DNA from 4 places in the Kocuria salina genome. Region 1 is predicted to be linked to each of the others. Evidence: riboswitches for the same ligand, from Rfam matches in the RefSeq annotation. Region 1 holds a riboswitch; each other region holds the start of a gene.
The links. Region 1 has a riboswitch for S-adenosylmethionine ahead of E7Z53_RS00155 (O-acetylhomoserine aminocarboxypropyltransferase/cysteine synthase family protein). Riboswitches for the same ligand answer to the same signal wherever they lie in the genome.
Positions count from the first base shown of each region.

Region 2: another riboswitch for S-adenosylmethionine. It lies ahead of E7Z53_RS15350 (bifunctional o-acetylhomoserine/o-acetylserine sulfhydrylase); the one in region 1 lies ahead of E7Z53_RS00155 (O-acetylhomoserine aminocarboxypropyltransferase/cysteine synthase family protein).
Region 3: another riboswitch for S-adenosylmethionine. It lies ahead of E7Z53_RS14150 (hypothetical protein); the one in region 1 lies ahead of E7Z53_RS00155 (O-acetylhomoserine aminocarboxypropyltransferase/cysteine synthase family protein).
Region 4: another riboswitch for S-adenosylmethionine. It lies ahead of E7Z53_RS03710 (acyl-CoA dehydrogenase family protein); the one in region 1 lies ahead of E7Z53_RS00155 (O-acetylhomoserine aminocarboxypropyltransferase/cysteine synthase family protein).

Region 1 is NZ_SSSF01000001.1:25,624-29,726, reverse strand. Features, by position in the region: gene E7Z53_RS00165 (thiamine pyrophosphate-dependent enzyme) at 1-482, opposite strand, end outside; gene E7Z53_RS19925 (Lrp/AsnC family transcriptional regulator) at 724-1,176, shown strand; SAM riboswitch class IV at 1,290-1,411, shown strand; gene E7Z53_RS00155 (O-acetylhomoserine aminocarboxypropyltransferase/cysteine synthase family protein) at 1,449-2,777, shown strand; gene E7Z53_RS00150 (cystathionine gamma-synthase) at 2,786-3,973, shown strand; gene E7Z53_RS00145 (tellurite resistance/C4-dicarboxylate transporter family protein) at 4,045-4,103, opposite strand, start outside.
Region 2 is NZ_SSSF01000008.1:127,951-132,053, forward strand. Features, by position in the region: gene E7Z53_RS15335 (S9 family peptidase) at 1-7, opposite strand, end outside; gene E7Z53_RS15340 (CPBP family intramembrane glutamic endopeptidase) at 121-900, shown strand; gene E7Z53_RS15345 (VOC family protein) at 967-1,605, opposite strand; SAM riboswitch class IV at 1,749-1,864, shown strand; gene E7Z53_RS15350 (bifunctional o-acetylhomoserine/o-acetylserine sulfhydrylase) at 1,941-3,353, shown strand; gene metX (homoserine O-acetyltransferase MetX) at 3,350-4,103, shown strand, end outside.
Region 3 is NZ_SSSF01000007.1:115,202-119,304, reverse strand. Features, by position in the region: gene E7Z53_RS14165 (cell division protein PerM) at 1-748, opposite strand, end outside; gene E7Z53_RS14160 (glycosyltransferase family 4 protein) at 864-2,039, shown strand; gene E7Z53_RS14155 (PIN domain-containing protein) at 2,043-2,426, opposite strand; gene E7Z53_RS14150 (hypothetical protein) at 2,438-2,665, opposite strand; SAM riboswitch class IV at 2,679-2,804, opposite strand; gene E7Z53_RS14145 (hypothetical protein) at 3,222-3,518, shown strand; gene E7Z53_RS14140 (hypothetical protein) at 3,621-3,809, opposite strand; gene cspE (transcription antiterminator/RNA stability regulator CspE) at 3,917-4,103, opposite strand, start outside.
Region 4 is NZ_SSSF01000001.1:792,863-796,965, forward strand. Features, by position in the region: gene E7Z53_RS03690 (FAD-dependent oxidoreductase) at 1-16, shown strand, start outside; gene thiS (sulfur carrier protein ThiS) at 13-252, shown strand; gene E7Z53_RS03700 (thiazole synthase) at 254-1,126, shown strand; gene moeB (molybdopterin-synthase adenylyltransferase MoeB) at 1,123-2,298, shown strand; SAM riboswitch class I at 2,430-2,524, shown strand; gene E7Z53_RS03710 (acyl-CoA dehydrogenase family protein) at 2,638-4,011, shown strand; gene E7Z53_RS03715 (MFS transporter) at 4,015-4,103, shown strand, end outside.

The sequences.
Region 1 (4,103 bases):
GTCGACTGGATGCCCACGTGGTGCTCGTACGGGTCGTAGCCGCTGTGCCACTCGCCGCGGAAGATCGCCATGACCTGCATCGGGTCCACGCCCTTGGTCATGACCGCCACGGTGTCCCGGTAGGTGGGGAACAGCCAGTCGCCCTCCTCGAGGCACAGGGCGGCCGCCACCTGGCAGGCCTCCTGGCCGTGGCTGGACGGGTAGACGGCCATCCGGCCCTGGCGGACCAGCGCGGAGTTCTGGTCGTTGACCCGCCGCCCGACCACCAGCTTCTCGTAGGCGCCCAGCAGGACGTCCGGGGCCGGCAGCGGGTACTCGTGGCCGGGGCCGGTGCCCTGCTCCTCGGGGGCGAGCAGCCGCCCGCTCGGGTCGACCATGCGGATCTCGCCGCGGGCCGGGAGCATGTACTGCTCCGGTGTGATGCCGAAGCTCTGGGAGGCCCGGAGGATCGGGTCCTCGGGGGTCTCGACGGTCTGGCTCATGGTGTCCCCTCGGTCGGTCCCCGGTGCGGCCGCGGTCCGGGGAGGGCAGGAAGGTGGTGCGGCTCTGTCTCCCCAGTATGGGAACCGGGCATGGTTCGTATCCACAGAGCGGGGAAAATGCAGAAGTCTGAGACGGACAGTGCACCGCGCGTGGACGAAATGTTCTAGTGTGGCGTGGAGCACACGCATTCGTCCGTCACGTTCCGGGCCCCGCGCCCTACCCGCCCCGAAGGAGCCCGCCGTGCCCTCGACCCCCGTGCCGCTGGACGAGACCGACCGGAAGATCCTCGCGGAGCTGTCCCGGGACGCGAGGCAGTCCGTGACGGCGATCGCCGCGGCCGTGCACGTCTCCCGCGCCCACGCCTACGCCCGGATCAACCGACTCCGGGACGAGGGGGTGATCCTGCGCTTCAGCACCGTGATCGACCCGGTCCGGGCGGGCCTGCAGGCCTCCGCGTACGTGACGCTCAAGCTCCAGCAGAACACCTGGCGGGAGCTGTGCGCCCAGCTCCAGGCGATCCCCGCCGTGCACCACATCGCCCTGGTGGGCGGGAACTTCGACGTCATGCTCCTCGTGCGGGCCGTGGACACCGTGCACCTGCGGCAGGTGATCTTCGAGCACGTCCAGCAGCTGCCCGGCGTGGTGGACACCCAGACGTTCCTGATCTTCGAGGACATCGACACCCGGGCCTGACGCGCCGGCCCCGCGCCGGGCCCGGCGCGCACGGCCGGCGTCACGAACCGTCACGGTCGTCATCTTCCGACGCGGAGGGACACCCACTACCTCTGCGCATAGTGTTGTTCCAGCTTCACGAGACGTGACCGCCAAGCTCCGACTTGGTCACGCACCAACCCCATGCTCATTGGGTGGTTCGGATGAGGAAGCGGCCTGCATCTTCCGCGGCGTGCCCACCGGGCCCGCGCGGATGACCGGTGCGGGTAAGAGCAAGGCACAGGAGCAGCGCCATGTCCATCCCCGTGACCGACCACGACCTCGCGACCCGGCAGATCCACGCCGGCACCCACGACCAGGTCACCCAGCGCACCCTGACGGTGCCGATCTACCAGACCGCGGCCTTCGAGTTCCCGGACTACGAGGCGGCCCGGCAGATGTTCGCCCAGACCCGGGCAGGCTTCACCTACACGCGCACCGGCAACCCCACGGTGGCCGTGCTCGAGCAGCGGATCAGCGACCTCGAGGGCGGCGCGGGCGCCGTGGCGACCGGCTCGGGCCAGTCCGCCGTGGCCGTAGCGCTGCTGGCCCTGCTCGGCCAGGGCGCCGGGAAGCACCTCGTGGCCTCCGAGAAGCTCTACGGGGGCACGGTGGACCTGCTCACCGACTCCTTCGCGGACTACGGCATCGAGGTCTCCTTCGTGGACCCCACCGCCCCGGGGGCGTGGGCCGCGGCCGTGCGCCCCGACACCCGCGCGTTCCTGCTCGAGTCCATCGGCAACCCGCTGGCCACCCTCCCGGACCTGCCCGGGATCGCCGACGTCGCCCGGACCGCCGGGGTGCCCGTCGTCGTCGACAACACCCTCGCGTCCCCGGCCCTGTACCGGCCGCTGGAGAAGGGCGCGGACATCGTGGTGCACTCGGCCACCAAGTTCCTGGGCGGGCACGGCAACGCGCTCGCCGGGGCGGTCGTGGACGGCGGGACCTTCGACTGGTCCGCCCGGCCGGACAAGTGGCCGCAGTTCACCCAGGCCCGCGCCCGCTGGGGCGGGCTCAGCCTCGTCGACAAGTGCGCCGCCGCCAGCCCCTACCTGCACCTGGTCCGGGCGAAGTACGTGCACGACCTCGGCACCACGCTCTCCCCGTTCAACGCCAGCCAGATCCTGCAGGGCACCGAGACCCTCGACCTGCGCGTGGCCCGCCACACGGCCTCGGCGCTGGCGGTGGCCGAGTTCCTGGCCGGGCACCCCGCCGTCGCCCGCGTCCACCACCCCGGCGTGCCCGGGGACCCCGGCGCCGGGATCGCGGCCCGGGACTTCCCGCGCGGGACCGGCTCCGTGTTCTCCTTCGACCTCGCCGCCCCGGACGGCGCCGTGGGCCCGTTCATCGACGCGCTCCGGCTGTTCAAGCTGGTCGCCAACATCGGGGACACCCGCAGCCTCGTGGCCCACCCGGCGGCCATGACGCACTGCCGCCTGACCCCCGAGCAGCGCCGGGCCGGCGGGATCGCCGAGACCACGATCCGGCTCTCGATCGGCCTCGAGTCCCCCCAGGACCTCGTGGCCGACCTCGGCCAGGCCCTCGACACCGTCGTCACCGCCGTCCAGACCACCCGGAAGTGAGCCCCGCCATGACGTCCCCCACCGAGACCCGCACCCGCCACCGGGGCTTCACGACCACCGCCGTCCACGCCGGCCAGGAGCCCGACCCGCTGACCGGGGCGGTCATCCCGCCGATCTACCAGACCTCCACGTTCGCCCAGGACGGGATCAACGTGCTGCGCGCCGGGCACGAGTACAGCCGCGGCTCCAACCCCACCCGCAGCGGCTTCGAGGAGCAGCTCGCGGCCCTGGAGCGCGGCGAGCGGGGGTTCGCGTTCGCCTCGGGGATCGCGGCAGAGGACGCCCTGCTGCGCGCCGTGCTGCGCCCGGGCGACCACATCGTGCTCGGCGCCGACGGCTACGGCGGCACCAACCGGCTGATCACCCGGGTCCTCGCCCCGTGGGACATCGGGCACACGCCCGTGGAGATCACGGACCTCGACGCCGTCCGGGCGGCCGTGCGCCCCGGCGCCACGAAGGTGCTGTGGCTCGAGACGCCGTCCAACCCGCTGCTCGGCATCGCCGACGTGGCGGCGTGGGCGCAGCTGGCCCGGGACGCCGGGGCGCTGCTCGTCGTCGACAACACCTTCGCGTCCCCGTACCTGCAGACCCCCCTCGAGCTCGGCGCGCACGCCGTGGTGCACTCCACCACGAAGTACATCGGGGGGCACTCGGACGTGCTCGGCGGCGCCGTGGTCGTGGGCGCGGCCCAGTGGCGCGGGGCCCCGCTCGCCGAGGCGGTCGGCTTCCAGCAGTTCGCCGCCGGCGCCGTGGCGGGCCCCCAGGACAGCTACCTGGCCGCCCGCGGGCTCAAGACCCTGAGCCTGCGGATGGAGCGCCACCAGGACAACGCGCAGCGGATCGCCGAGTGGCTCCTGGAGCGCCCCGAGGTCGCGCAGGTGCTCTACCCCGGGCTGCCCGGGCACCCCGGCCACGCGCTCGCCGCCGCGCAGATGCGCGGGTTCGGCGGCATGGTCTCCTTCCGGCTGACCGGCGGGGAGGCCGCGGCCCGGGCGGTGGCGGAGGGCACCCGGCTGTACTCGCTGTCGGTGAGCCTGGGCGGGGTGGAGTCCCTGATCTGCTACCCCTCGGAGATGACGCACGCCTCCGTGAAGGGCACTGCGCTGGCCGTGCCCGTGGACCTGGTGCGGCTCTCGGTGGGCATCGAGGACGTCGAGGACCAGTTGGAGGACCTCGAGCGCGCGCTCACCGCCTGACCGGTCCTTTCCGCCCGGTCGGCTGCGCCGCCGGCGCCGCCGGCGGCGCCGGCGGCGCCGGTTCCGCCGGGTCAGCGGGCGGCGCCCGGTCCGCCCCCTGGGTCCGGCCTGACGGCCGCGTCCGGCTCCG
Region 2 (4,103 bases), on a different contig from region 1:
CAGTCATGGTCCCCATCCTAGGGAAGACGCCCCGGCTGGGGAGGGGCGGTCCGGGCGGGCCCGGGGGCGCCCGGCGCGGGCTGCGCAGGGCGGCCGGCGGGCCGGTGCCAGAATGGCCGCATGAGCACCCCCGCCCACCTCGCCCCGCGACCGCCCGCCTTCGGCTCCACCCGCGCCGACCTGTGGCTGCAAGTGCTCCTCGTGCTCGGGGTGTCCCTGGGCGCCTCGGCCCTCTGGGCCGCGCTGTCCCTCGCCGAGCACCTGGCGCGCGGACCGCTGTCCGAGGCGCAGGCCACGATGAACCCGCCGCTGAGCCCGCAGCCCCTCATCGACCTGCTGCGCCAGCTCACCGGGATCGCCCTGGACCTGGTGCCGGTGCTGCTCGCGCTCTACCTGCTAGCCGGCTCCGCCGGAGCGCTGGGCACCGTCCGCCGGCGGATCGGCCTCGACGCCCGGATGCCCCTCCCGGACCTGGGCCTCGGCACCGTGCTCTTCCTGCTCATGGGCCTGGGCACGCTGGCGCTCTACGGCGCCGGCCGGGCCCTGGGCGTCACCGCGGAGGTGACCACGTCCGGGCTCGCCCCGCACTGGTGGACGGTGCCCGTGCTGCTACTCTCGGCCGTGCGCCACGCCCTGGTCGAGGAGGTCGTGGTGGTCGCGTTCCTGACCGACCGGCTGACCCGCATCGGGTGGAGCTGGCCCGTGGTGCTGGTGGTCACGGCCCTGTTCCGCGGCAGCTACCACCTCTACCAGGGGATCGGGCCCTTCCTCGGCAACGTGGTGATGGGCCTCGTCTTCGCGGAGCTCTACCGGCGCACCGGCCGGGTGATGCCCCTCGTCGTCGCGCACTTCCTGCTGGACGCCGTCGGCTTCCTCGGGGCAGCCCGGCTGCTGGGCTGAGACCCGCCCCGCGGGGCGCGGCCCAGCCGCCGGGCACTGCGGGCCCGGTCGCGGACCAGGCCGGCCTCAGATGGTGACGGCGCCGTCCGGGGTGCTGAACGAGACGGAGAGCACCCCGGGGGTGCCGTCCGGATAGCGCCAGTCGACCTCGAGGTCCTCGAGCGCGGTCTCGACGGGGGCGCCCAGCCACTCGGCGACCCGTTCCGGGGCACCGGCGATGGTCATCCCCGCGAGCCCGACGTCCGTGATCCGCGCCTGGGACGGGTGCATCTCCGGGGCGGAGTCGAAGTGGATCATGAACGGCAGCTGCGGATCGGCGATCAGGCCCTTGACGCCGATCTGGTGCCACTCCAGGCACCGGCCGTCCGGGAACACCCGGTGGCCGGGCACGGAGCGGCGCCCCAGGCGCTGCTCGAAGGGGGCGAGGTCCTCGACCTCCACGACCCAGCCCAGCCAGCCGCCGCCGGCGGCGGACCGGGCCCGCACGGCCTGCCCGAAGGGGGCCTTCTCCGCCGCCGGGTGCTGGAGGACCTCGACGACCTCCACGTACTGGTGGTTCGTGAGCGGCAGGATCATGTTGCGGGTGCCGAAACGGGGGTGCACCCCGCCCTTGACCGGTTCGATCCCGAGCTGGTCGGCGATGCGCTCGGTGGTGGTCTCCAGGCCCTCCGGGCGGCAGGCGTAGGACACGTGGTCGACTCTCATGGGCACATCGTGGCACCCTGTGAGTTTCGTCTCCAAATCGGTCCGCGACGCGCCGGGCACCGTGCGGGCGACACCCCCGGGCGGGGCGTCACGCCCGGCCCCGGCTTGACGCCGTGCGGGCCTGATCCGGAGAATGCTGTCCAGGTCATGAGCGCCAGCGTCCAAGCCCCAGCTAGCTGGCCGGCAACCCTCCACCGCGGTGGGGTGCCCTGGGTGAAGACCAGGCTCCTCGCGACCGGCGAGCGAGCAAGCGCGGGTCCCCGGCGCCCGGCCGTTCCCGGCCGCACCGCCTCGGCCGGGACGGGACCCCTGAGATCCACAAGGAGTCCCACGGCATGTCCGATCTCCCCGCCTCCAGCACCGACGCCTCCGCCGCCCGCACCGACGTGGCCGCGGCCGAGCGCCCCACCCCCGAGAACCCCGGGGGCTGGGCCTTCGAGACCCGGCAGATCCACGCGGGGCAGAGCCCCGACCCGGTCACCGGCTCGCGCGCCCTGCCGATCCACCAGACCACGTCCTTCGTCTTCCCCGACGCCCAGGCCGCCGCCGACCGCTTCGCGCTCGCCGAGCTCGGCCCGATCTACACGCGGATCGGCAACCCGACCACGGAGGTCGTGGAGAACCGGATCGCCGCCCTGGAGGGCGGCGTGGGCGCCCTCATGCTCAGCGCGGGGCAGTCGGCGACGACGTTCGCCGTGCTCAACGTCGCCGGCGCGGGAGACCACCTCGTGGCCAGCCCCAGCCTGTACGGCGGGACCTACAACCTCTTCAAGTTCACGCTGCCCAAGCTCGGCATCGAGACCACCTTCGTCTCCGACCCCGACGACCCCGAGGCGTGGCGGCAGGCGGTCCGGCCGAACACGAAGGCCTTCTTCGCCGAGACGATCCCGAACCCGCGCAACGACGTCCTCGACATCGAGACGGTCTCCGGGATCGCCCACGACCACGAGGTCCCGCTCATCGTGGACAACACCGTGGCGACCCCCTACCTCGTCCAGCCCCTGCGCTGGGGCGCGGACGTCGTGGTGCACTCGGCCACCAAGTTCCTCGGCGGGCACGGCACGGCCATCGGCGGCGTGATCGTGGACTCCGGGGCCTTCGACTACGGCCGCTACCCGGACCGCTTCCCCGGCTTCAACCAGCCGGACGAGTCCTACGGCGGCCTCGTCTACGCCGAGGCCCTGGGCGCGGAGGGGCCCTTCGGCGTCAACCTGTCCTACATCCTCAAGGCCAGGGTGCAGCTGCTGCGCGACCTCGGCTCGGCGATCTCCCCGTTCAACGCGTTCCTCATCGAGCAGGGCATCGAGACGCTGTCCCTGCGGATGGAGCGGCACGTGGCCAACGCCGGGACGGTGGCCCGCTGGCTCGAGGCCCGCGAGGACGTGCGCTCGGTGTCCTGGGCCGGGCTGGAGTCCTCCCCGTGGCACGAGCGGGCGCAGAAGTACGCGCCCCGGGGCGCCGGGTCGATCCTGGGCTTCGTCCTCGACGGCGGCCGGGAGGCCGGGGCCGCCTTCGTGGACGCCCTGACCCTGCACTCGAACGTCGCCAACATCGGCGACGTGCGCTCCCTCGTGATCCACCCCGCGTCCACCACGCACAGCCAGCTCCTGCCCGAGGAGCAGCTGGCCGCCGGCGTGGAGCCCGGCTTCGTGCGCCTGTCCGTGGGCCTGGAGCACATCGACGACATCCTGGCGGACCTGGAGCAGGGCTTCGCCGCGGCCGCGGCCGCGCAGGGAGGACAGGAGTGACCGTGACGGTCGTGAGGGGCTCCGGCGCCGGGACCGCCGTCCGCGAGGACGGCGTGCCGCGGGTCGCCGGGATCGGCGAGCTCGAGCTCGAGTCGGGCTTCCGGCTGCCCGACGTCCGGATCGCCTACGAGACGTGGGGGACGCTCGCCCCGGACGCCTCCAACGCGGTGCTCGTCGAGCACGCCCTCACCGGGGACACCCACGTGGCGGCCGGCCGGGCCCGCCCCGGCGCCCCCGAGGCCGAGCGGCGCGCCGCCGAGAGCGGCGGCTGGTGGGAGGGCCTGATCGGCCCCGGCGCCGCCATCGACACGGACCGGTGGTTCGTGGTCTGCACCAACATCGTGGGCGGCTGCTACGGGTCCACGGGCCCGGCGACCCCCGCGCCGCCGAGCGTGGACCCCGAGGGCCGCCCCTGGGGCTCCCGCTTCCCGCTCATCACCGTCCGGGACTCCGTGCACGCCGAGGCGGCGCTGGCCGACGCCCTCGGCATCGACGCCTGGCGCCTGGTCATCGGCGGCTCCATGGGCGGGGCCCGCGCCCTGGAGTGGGCCGTGACCTACCCGGACCGCGTCCGGGCGTGCGCGGTGGTCGCCGCGTGCGCCCAGTCCAGCGCCGAGCAGCTCGCGTGGGGCCAGGCGCAGAACCTCGCGATCCGCCAGGACCCGCACTTCCGCGGCGGGGACTACTACGACGGCCCGCTGCCCGTCACGGGCCTGGGACTGGCCCGGCGGATCGCCCACATCACCTACC
Region 3 (4,103 bases), on a different contig from region 1:
CCAGCCGCTGGTAGACGCCCACCACGTCGTTCCAGTTCCAGAACAGGGCGGCGGCCAGCAGGGCGGCCCCGGCCCCGACCCCGGCCACGGCCGCGACGAAGCCGGCGCGCAGCACCGCCCACACGTAGGACCCGGCCCAGCGAGAGTACTGGCTCGTGCGCTCGACCCACGCGGCGGCGTTGACGCCGATCAGTCCCGGCAGCGACCGGGAGGCCCGGTACGCGCCCACGAAGCCGCCCAGGGCCACGGGGACGAGCGGGAAGACGGCGGCCGCGGCCGGGCTCGCCGAGACCTCCCCTCCGCTGAAGAGCAGCGCGGCGGCGGCGCCGAACGCGGAGTAGGCGGCCAGTCCGCTGAGGTACGGCTGCCAGAACTGGCCCTCCCAGCAGGCGCGGGCCAGCCGTCTCCCGGCGTGCCAGGAAAGGGCGAACGGCACCAGGGTGAGCCCGAGCGGGACGAGGTTGAGCGTCCCGGTGGTCGCGGGCAGCCCTGCGCCCGGGTCCAGGGCCACCTGGAGCGGGGTGAGGTGGGCGAGCAGCCACACGTGACCGGAGAGCACGAACCCGCCGGTCAGGCCGAGGGTGTCGAAGCCGTCGGCGAGCCACACCATGAGGACGGTCAGCAGGACCAGCAGGTAGGACACCACGGCCACGGAGCCGAGTTCCAGCACGCCCTGCAGCCACAGCGGCATGGGCACACCCCGGCGGTCCGGGCGTGCAGCGGGGGAGGACAGGCCTTGGGAGTTCATCACCGACCATCCTCCCACGCCCGGGCGGCACCCCGGCCGAGGCTTCACGGCGCCTTCACCGGCGGGCCACGCCCCGCTCGCCGTCCGGTCGCCCGGCCCCGGCAGGCTCGGGAGCATGAGAGTCGCCGTGGTCGCCGAGCAGTTCCTCCCCCACCTCAACGGAGTCACCCACTCGGTGCTGCGGGTCGTCGAGCAGCTGGTCGCCGGCGGGCACGACGTCGTGGTCGTGGCGCCCTCCTACGAACCCGCGCCGCTCGGGCGCCCGGCGGAGCAGGTCGTCGAGGACCTCGACGGGGTGCCGGTGCACCGGCTGCCAGCCGTTCCGCTCACCGGCTACCCCGCCGTGCGGGTGGCCGGCGGGACCGTGGCCCGGGTGCGGCGGCAGCTGGAGCGCTTCCGGCCTGACGTGGTCCACGTGGCCTCCCCGTTCGTGCTGGGCCGCCGGGCGATCCTGGCGGCCCAGCAGCTCGGGGTGCCGTGCGTGGCGGTCTACCAGACCGACGTGCCCGGCTACGCGGCCAAGTACGGGGCCCCGTTCCTCGAGCAGCTCCTGTGGGGGCACGTGCGCTCCATGCACAACCTCGCCACGCTCACGCTCGCGCCGTCCACCGCGGCGGTCCGGCAGCTCACCGAGCACGGCGTCCAGGACGTGCACCTGTGGCGGCGCGGGGTGGACACCACCCGCTTCTCCCCCCGGCACCGCGACGAGCGGTGGCGGGAGGAGGTCGGCGGCGGCCGGCGGATCGTCGGCTACGTGGGCCGGATCGCCCCGGAGAAGCAGGTCGAGGACCTCTCCGCGGTCGCGGACCTGCCCGGCACCCGCCTGGTGGTCGTGGGCTCGGGCCCGGAGGAGGACGCCCTGCGCCGCCGGCTCCCGCAGGCCCACTTCACCGGGCGCCGCAGCGGTGCCGACCTGGCGCGCATCATGGCGTCCTTCGACGTGTTCGTCCACCCCGGCGAGTTCGAGACGTTCTGCCAGACGATCCAGGAGGCCATGGCCTCGGGGGTGCCGGTGGTCGCGACCGGCCGGGGCGGTCCCCTCGACCTCGTGGACCGGTCCCGCACCGGCTGGCTCTATCCCCCGGGCGACCTCGGGGCGCTGCGCGGGCACGTGGCGGATCTCCTGGGCGACGAGGCGAAGCGGGCCGCGTTCGGCGTCGCGGCGCACGCGGCGGTCCAGGGCCGGACGTGGGACGTCCTGGTCGGGCAGCTGCTCGAGCACTACGAGCGCGCCGTGGCGCTCTCGGCGCAGGGGCAGGGGCGCAGCCGCCGGCACCGCCGGGCCGTCTGAGGGCTACCGGCGGGCGGGGGACGCGTCCAGCACGGGCGCCCCGGTGCCGGCGTACCGCCCCGGCTCCGCGGTCAGCACGGTCAGCCCGTGGACCAGGGCCGTGGCCGCGGTGAGCCCGGCGAGCGGATCGGCCGCCCCCGTCGCGGCCAGCGCTCCCCACGCCCGGGCCACGGCGGCGTCCGCGGGGAGGACCCGGCCCGGGAAGCGCAGCTCGAGCTGCTCCGCCCACAGCGTCTCGTCGGGCCGCTCGGCGAGCAGCTCCCCGAGCACCGTGGCGGGCAGGAACAGCCGCCGGTGTCCGTGCCGGCGCAGGACCTCGGCCAGCTCGGGGCAGCGCTCCGGGGTGCGCACCCCCAGCAGCACGGAACGGTCCAGGAGGAGGTCCACGGCGGCGGGCCTCAGGCCGCGGCGGCGAGCTCCCCGCGGGCCGGAGCCAGCAGGAAGTCCACGAACTCGGTGCGGACCTGCACCACGCGGGCGTAGTCCTCGACGCTCATGGCGGAGACGCTGATCGCCGGGACGCTCGGCGCGGGGTCGCGGCGGGTCCCGTCCCCGGTGGCCGGGACGGCGTGGGAGGGCTGGGGGAACGCGCCCGTGCGGGCGGCGGAGTGGCGGGGGTCGGACATGACCGGGATCCTTCGTGCGCTCTTGCTCGCACCGGGTACCGCTGCTGCGGCGATGCGAGCCGCTTCGTCATCCGAACCACCCGTGAACATGGGGTTGGTGCCCGGTCAAGTCGGAGCTTGCCGACCGGGTCTCTTGAAGCTCTCCCCATTGAACCACATCGGCCGAACAGTGTCCGCGTGCGGCGACCCGGCCGGATCCGGTGCCCCCTCCTGTGCACAGGCCTTCCCCGGGGTGTCACCGCCCGGACATCTCGACGACACATCGTTGCGCTGGAATGGGTCCCGTAGTACCGGGGACGGCGCAGGCGACGGCCCCGCGCATTACGTTTCAGTGACACAACTCACGACTCGCTTGTCGAGGTGTCGGTGCCGCGGGGTAGCCTGAACCTGCTTCTCGAGATGCGGCGTCCACGCCCTCGGCCGGAGATCGACGATCCCCGGCGGAACCGTGGAGGGGCTCCGACCCGCTGCGCGCCAACCCGATGTTCCCGGGTGGATCGGATGACGAAGCGGCGGGCAACGCCATCGGATGCCTGCAAGAACGTCAGGAGAAAACATGACCATGTCCGAAGAAAGAACAGCCATCACCACCGACCAGCGCGAGGAGTGGATCGACGTGACCGTCACCGCCCTCCCCGATCTCCACCTCGTCCGTCTCACGTCGACCGACGGGGACGTGCAGGAGTACCTGAGCCCCGAGGCCGACGACCTGGCCGCCGCGGCGGAGCACACGGAGGGTACGGCGCAATGGTGCGCCAAGTACCGCCAGCTCCTCGTTCCCGGAGCCCTCGCGGCGACCGGACGGCACCCGTTCTTCAAGCTCCACCCCTCGTCCCTCCCGCTGTCGGCATAGCCGGCGGACAGGAGCGCACGGAGGCCGCAGCCCGTCGGGCTGCGGCCTCCGTCGTGCGGGAGGACGGTGACGTCCGGAGCGCCGGTGGGACCCGCGGGGTGCTCACTCGAGGCCGTAGTCCCCCGCCGAGCCCCAGCCGCCGCCGGCCTCGTCGGCGGAGCCGTCGAATCCCCACTCGGAGGCCTCGACCTCGAACGGCACGGAGACGTCCAGCTCGGCGTCGGAGACCCGGTTCACCACGAAGGGGTCCTCCGGCTCCTCCGCGGCGGGGAGCGGATCGGGAACGGTCACGGCGCTTCCTCCCGGTGCTGCTCGGCGGGTACGACGACAGAACCGCCGCCGGGCGCAGCCCGACGACGGTTCTGGAGGATCAACGGGCCGGAGCCCGCGGAAGATCCTTAGGAGATGACGTTGATGTTCGCAGCCTGGGGGCCCTTGGGGCCGTCCTGGGTCTCGAACTCGACGCGGTCGTTCTCGTTCAGCGAGCGGAAGCCGTTCGAGTTGATCGCGGAGAAGTGGGCGAAGACGTCCTTGGAGCCGTCCTCGGGGGTGATGAAGCCGAAGCCCTTGTCAGCGTTGAACCAC
Region 4 (4,103 bases), 770 kb from region 1:
CAGGAGCACCCGATGACCGCCATCACCCTCAACGGCCGCCCGCGCCAAGTGGCGGCGGAGGCGACCGTCGTCGACCTCGTCGCCGAGACCGTCGGCCGCCCCCTGGGCCCCGACGGCGCCCCGCTGGACGGCGGGCGCCTCGGCGTGGCCGTGGCCGTGGACGCCGCGGTCGTGCCCCGCAGCCGCTGGCGGCGGACCCCCGTGGCGGAGGGCCAGTCCATCGAGATCATCACCGCCGTCCAGGGAGGCTGACGTGACCGCCCCGCACCCCGACCCCCTCGTGCTCGACGGCATCGAGCTGAGCTCCCGGCTGATCATGGGCACCGGCGGCCTGAGCTCGCTGCACACCCTGGAACAGGCGCTGCTGGCCTCCGGCACCGAGCTGACCACCGTGGCCCTGCGCCGCTACGCCCCCGGCCAGGGCGACTCCCTCTTCGCGCTGCTCGAGCGCAACGACATCCGGATCCTGCCCAACACCGCCGGGTGCTACACCGCCCGGGACGCGCTGCTGACCGCCGAGCTCGGCCGGGAGGCCCTCGAGACCGACTGGGTCAAGCTCGAGGTCATCGCGGACGAGGACACGCTGCTGCCCGACGTCGTGGAGCTCCTCGACGCCACCGAGCAGCTCGTGGCCCGCGGCTTCAAGGTCTTCGCCTACACCTCCGACGACCCGGCCGTCGCACGCCGCCTCGAGGATCTGGGCGCGGCCGCGGTGATGCCCCTGGGCGCCCCCATCGGCACCGGGCTGGGCATCCTCAACCCGCACAACATCGAGCTCATCGCCTCCCGGGCGTCCGTGCCCGTGGTGCTCGACGCCGGGATCGGCACCGCCTCCGAGGCCGCCCTGGCCATGGAGCTGGGCTGCGACGCCGTGCTGCTGGCCAGCGCCGTCACCCGCGCCCAGGACCCGGTGGCGATGGCCACCGCCATGCGCCACGCCGTGCTCGCCGGCCGGCTCGCCGCCGGTGCCGGGCGCATCCCGGCCCGCCGCCACGCCCACGCGTCCTCGCCGATGGCCGGGCGGATCGACACGGACGCCGCCGGTGCCGGGCCGTCCGCCGGCCCCTCAGCCGGCCCGGCGGACGTGCCGCGCGGGGACTGGGCGCCCGTGGGGGAGCGGCCGTGAGCCCGCTGCCCCCGCTCGTGGAGCCCGGCCCCGAACTGACCCGCGAGGAGCTCGAGCGCTACGCCCGGCACCTGACCCTGCCCGGGATCGGGACCCTCGGCCAGCGGCGGCTGCGGAACGCCCGCGTGCTCGTCGTCGGCGCCGGGGGGCTCGGGTCCCCGGCCCTGCAGTACCTCGCCGCGGCGGGGATCGGGACCCTCGGAATCGTCGACGACGACGTGGTGGCGCTCTCCAACCTGCAGCGCCAGGTGGTGCACACGACCGCCGACGTCGGCCGTCCCAAGGCCGTCTCCGCCGCCGAGGCCGTCACCGCGCTCAACCCGCTGGTGGAGGTCCGCACCCACCCCGTCCGGCTGGACGCGGACAACGCCGTGGACATCATCGGCCGGTACGACCTGGTCCTGGACGGCGCCGACAACTTCGCGACCCGCTACGTGGTCAGCGACGCCGCCGCCCTGACCGGCACGCCTTGCGTGTGGGGCTCCATCCTGCGCTTCGAGGGGCAGGTCAGCGTGTTCTGGGCCGGGCACGGGCCCACCTACCGGGACCTCTACCCCGAGGCCCCGCCGGACGGCGAGGTGCCCAGCTGCGCCGAGGGCGGGGTCTTCGGCATGCTCCCCGCCACCGTCGGCGCGGTCATGGTCACCGAGGCCGTCAAGCTCGTCACCGGCACCGGGGAGCCCCTGCTCGGACGGGTGCTGCTGCACGACGCGCTCGCGATGACCTGGCGCGAGATGCGGCTCACCCCGGATCCCGACGCCGCCCCGGTCACCGCGGTGGCCCAGCCCGCCGCGGTCTGCGCGCTGCCCGGCGCGGACGCCTCCGAGACCGTCGGGTCGGCCGAGCTGGCCCGGCTGCTCGAGCGCCGGGAGCGCGGGGAGGCGTCCTTCGCCCTGGTGGACGTGCGCGAGGACTGGGAGCGGGAGCTCGTGGCCATCGACGGCGCCGTGCCCGTCCCGCTGCAGGAGATCCTCGACCGCGGCGCGGACGCCCTGCCCCCGGAGGCCCGTGGCACGGACCTCGTGCTGCACTGCAAGGCCGGGGCCCGCTCCGCGACCGCGCTCGCCGCGCTGCGGTCCTTCTACGCCGGGCGGGAGGAGCGGGTCCGCCACCTCGAGGGTGGGGTGCTCGCCTGGGTGGCGCAGGTCGACCCGGACCAGCCGGTCTACTGACCCGGTCTCCTGCGGCACACCACTACACCGCTACGGAGCACGTGACTTTCTGTGACGCCGTCGTGACATTCCATGACGTGCGCCCGTCATCCGGTTGGTCCCGGACCGGGCGGTCTGATGCCATGGCAAGCGCCCCATTCAGAGCGGTTGAGAGATCTGGCTCGACGACGCCGCAGCAACCCGCCCTCCTCCGGGGTCAGGGTGCTAATGCCAGAACCGATGGAGATCCCGGATCTGCAGTCGGTCCGTGACGTCAGCCTCCGGCGCTGCCGCCACCGGGCCCGCCCCCGGCGCGACCGGCCGACCGGCAATCCTCGGTGCGACCGAGAGGACCACCGCATGACCCCGAGCACGGTCGAGGAGACCACCGCCCATCCCCGCGCCGGCACGGACCTCCCCGCCGGCCTGCCCGGGGACTACGCCGGGCTGCGGGAGCACTTCCGGCCCCTGTTCGCGGAGATCGCCGCCGGCGCCCTGGACCGGGACCTCCGGCGCGCGCTGCCCTACGCGGAGGTCGACCGGCTGGACCGGGCCGGGTTCGGCGCCCTGCGCGTCCCGGCGGCCCACGGCGGCCCCGGGGTCAGCCTCGAGGACTTCACCCAACTGCTGGTCGACCTGGCCGAGGCCGACTCCAACATCGCCCACCTCTACCGCTCCCACCACGGCTTCGTGGAGTCCCTGCGCTTCCTGCCCCGGGAGCTCCAGGAGGTCTGGTACCCGCGGGTGCTGGCCGGGGCCACCGTGGGCAACGCCTCCACGGAGAAGGGCGGCAACGCGCTGGGCACCCTGAACACCGTGCTCAGCCGGACCCCCGAGGGCTGGGAGCTCACCGGCCGGAAGTTCTACGCCACCGGCTCCGTCTTCTGCGACTACACCCGCGTCTCGGCCGCCCTGGACGGCCGCGACGGGCGGCGCTTCGCCGTCGTCGCCACGGACGCCGAGGGCGTGACGCTCGAGGACGACTGGGACGGCTTCGGGCAGAAGCTCACCGGCACCGGCACCGCGGTCTTCGAGCGGGTGCGCGTCCCGGAGGACGCCGTGCTGGACCGCACCGCCGGCAGCGCGGAGGCCGTCCACGAGGCCGCCTTCTTCCAGCTCGTGCTGCTGGCCGTGCTGGCCGGCATCGCCCGGGCGGCCCGGCGGGACGCGGTGGAGACCATCGCCGGACGCCGGCGGACCTTCAACACCGGGCTCGGCCTGCCGTTCCGCGACGACCCGCTGATCCAGGAGGCCACCGGGCGGATCTCCGCCAAGGCCTTCGCCGCCGAGGCCACCGTCCTGCACGCCGCCCGCGCCCTGGACGCCGGGATCGCCGCCGCCGCAGCGGCCGGCGCCGACCGGCCGGACTTCACCGGGGCCCTCCCGGCGGCGCTGCACGAGTCCGAGATCGCCGTGGAGCACGCCCAGGTCACCGTGCCGGAGCTGGCGCTCGGCGCGGCCCAGGACCTGTTCCTCACCGTGGGCGCCTCCGCCACGTCCACGGCCAAGGGCCTGGACCGGCACTGGCGCAACGCCCAGACCGTGGCCACCCACAACCCGATCGCCTTCCGCGCCCGAGCCCTCGGCGACTACCTCATCAACGGCACCCTGCCGGAGGGCCTGAACGCCATCGGCGACGCGAGGACCGGCGCCACGACCGACGCCACGACCGACGCCGCGACCGATGCCACGACCGATGCCACGACCGACGCCGACCGAACCCCAGGAGCCTGACGCATGAGCACCACGACCACGGCCGCCCCGGGCCGCAGCAGCATCGTCCACGGCAAGAAGCGCGTCCTGGCCTCGGCCTTCGCCGGGACCAC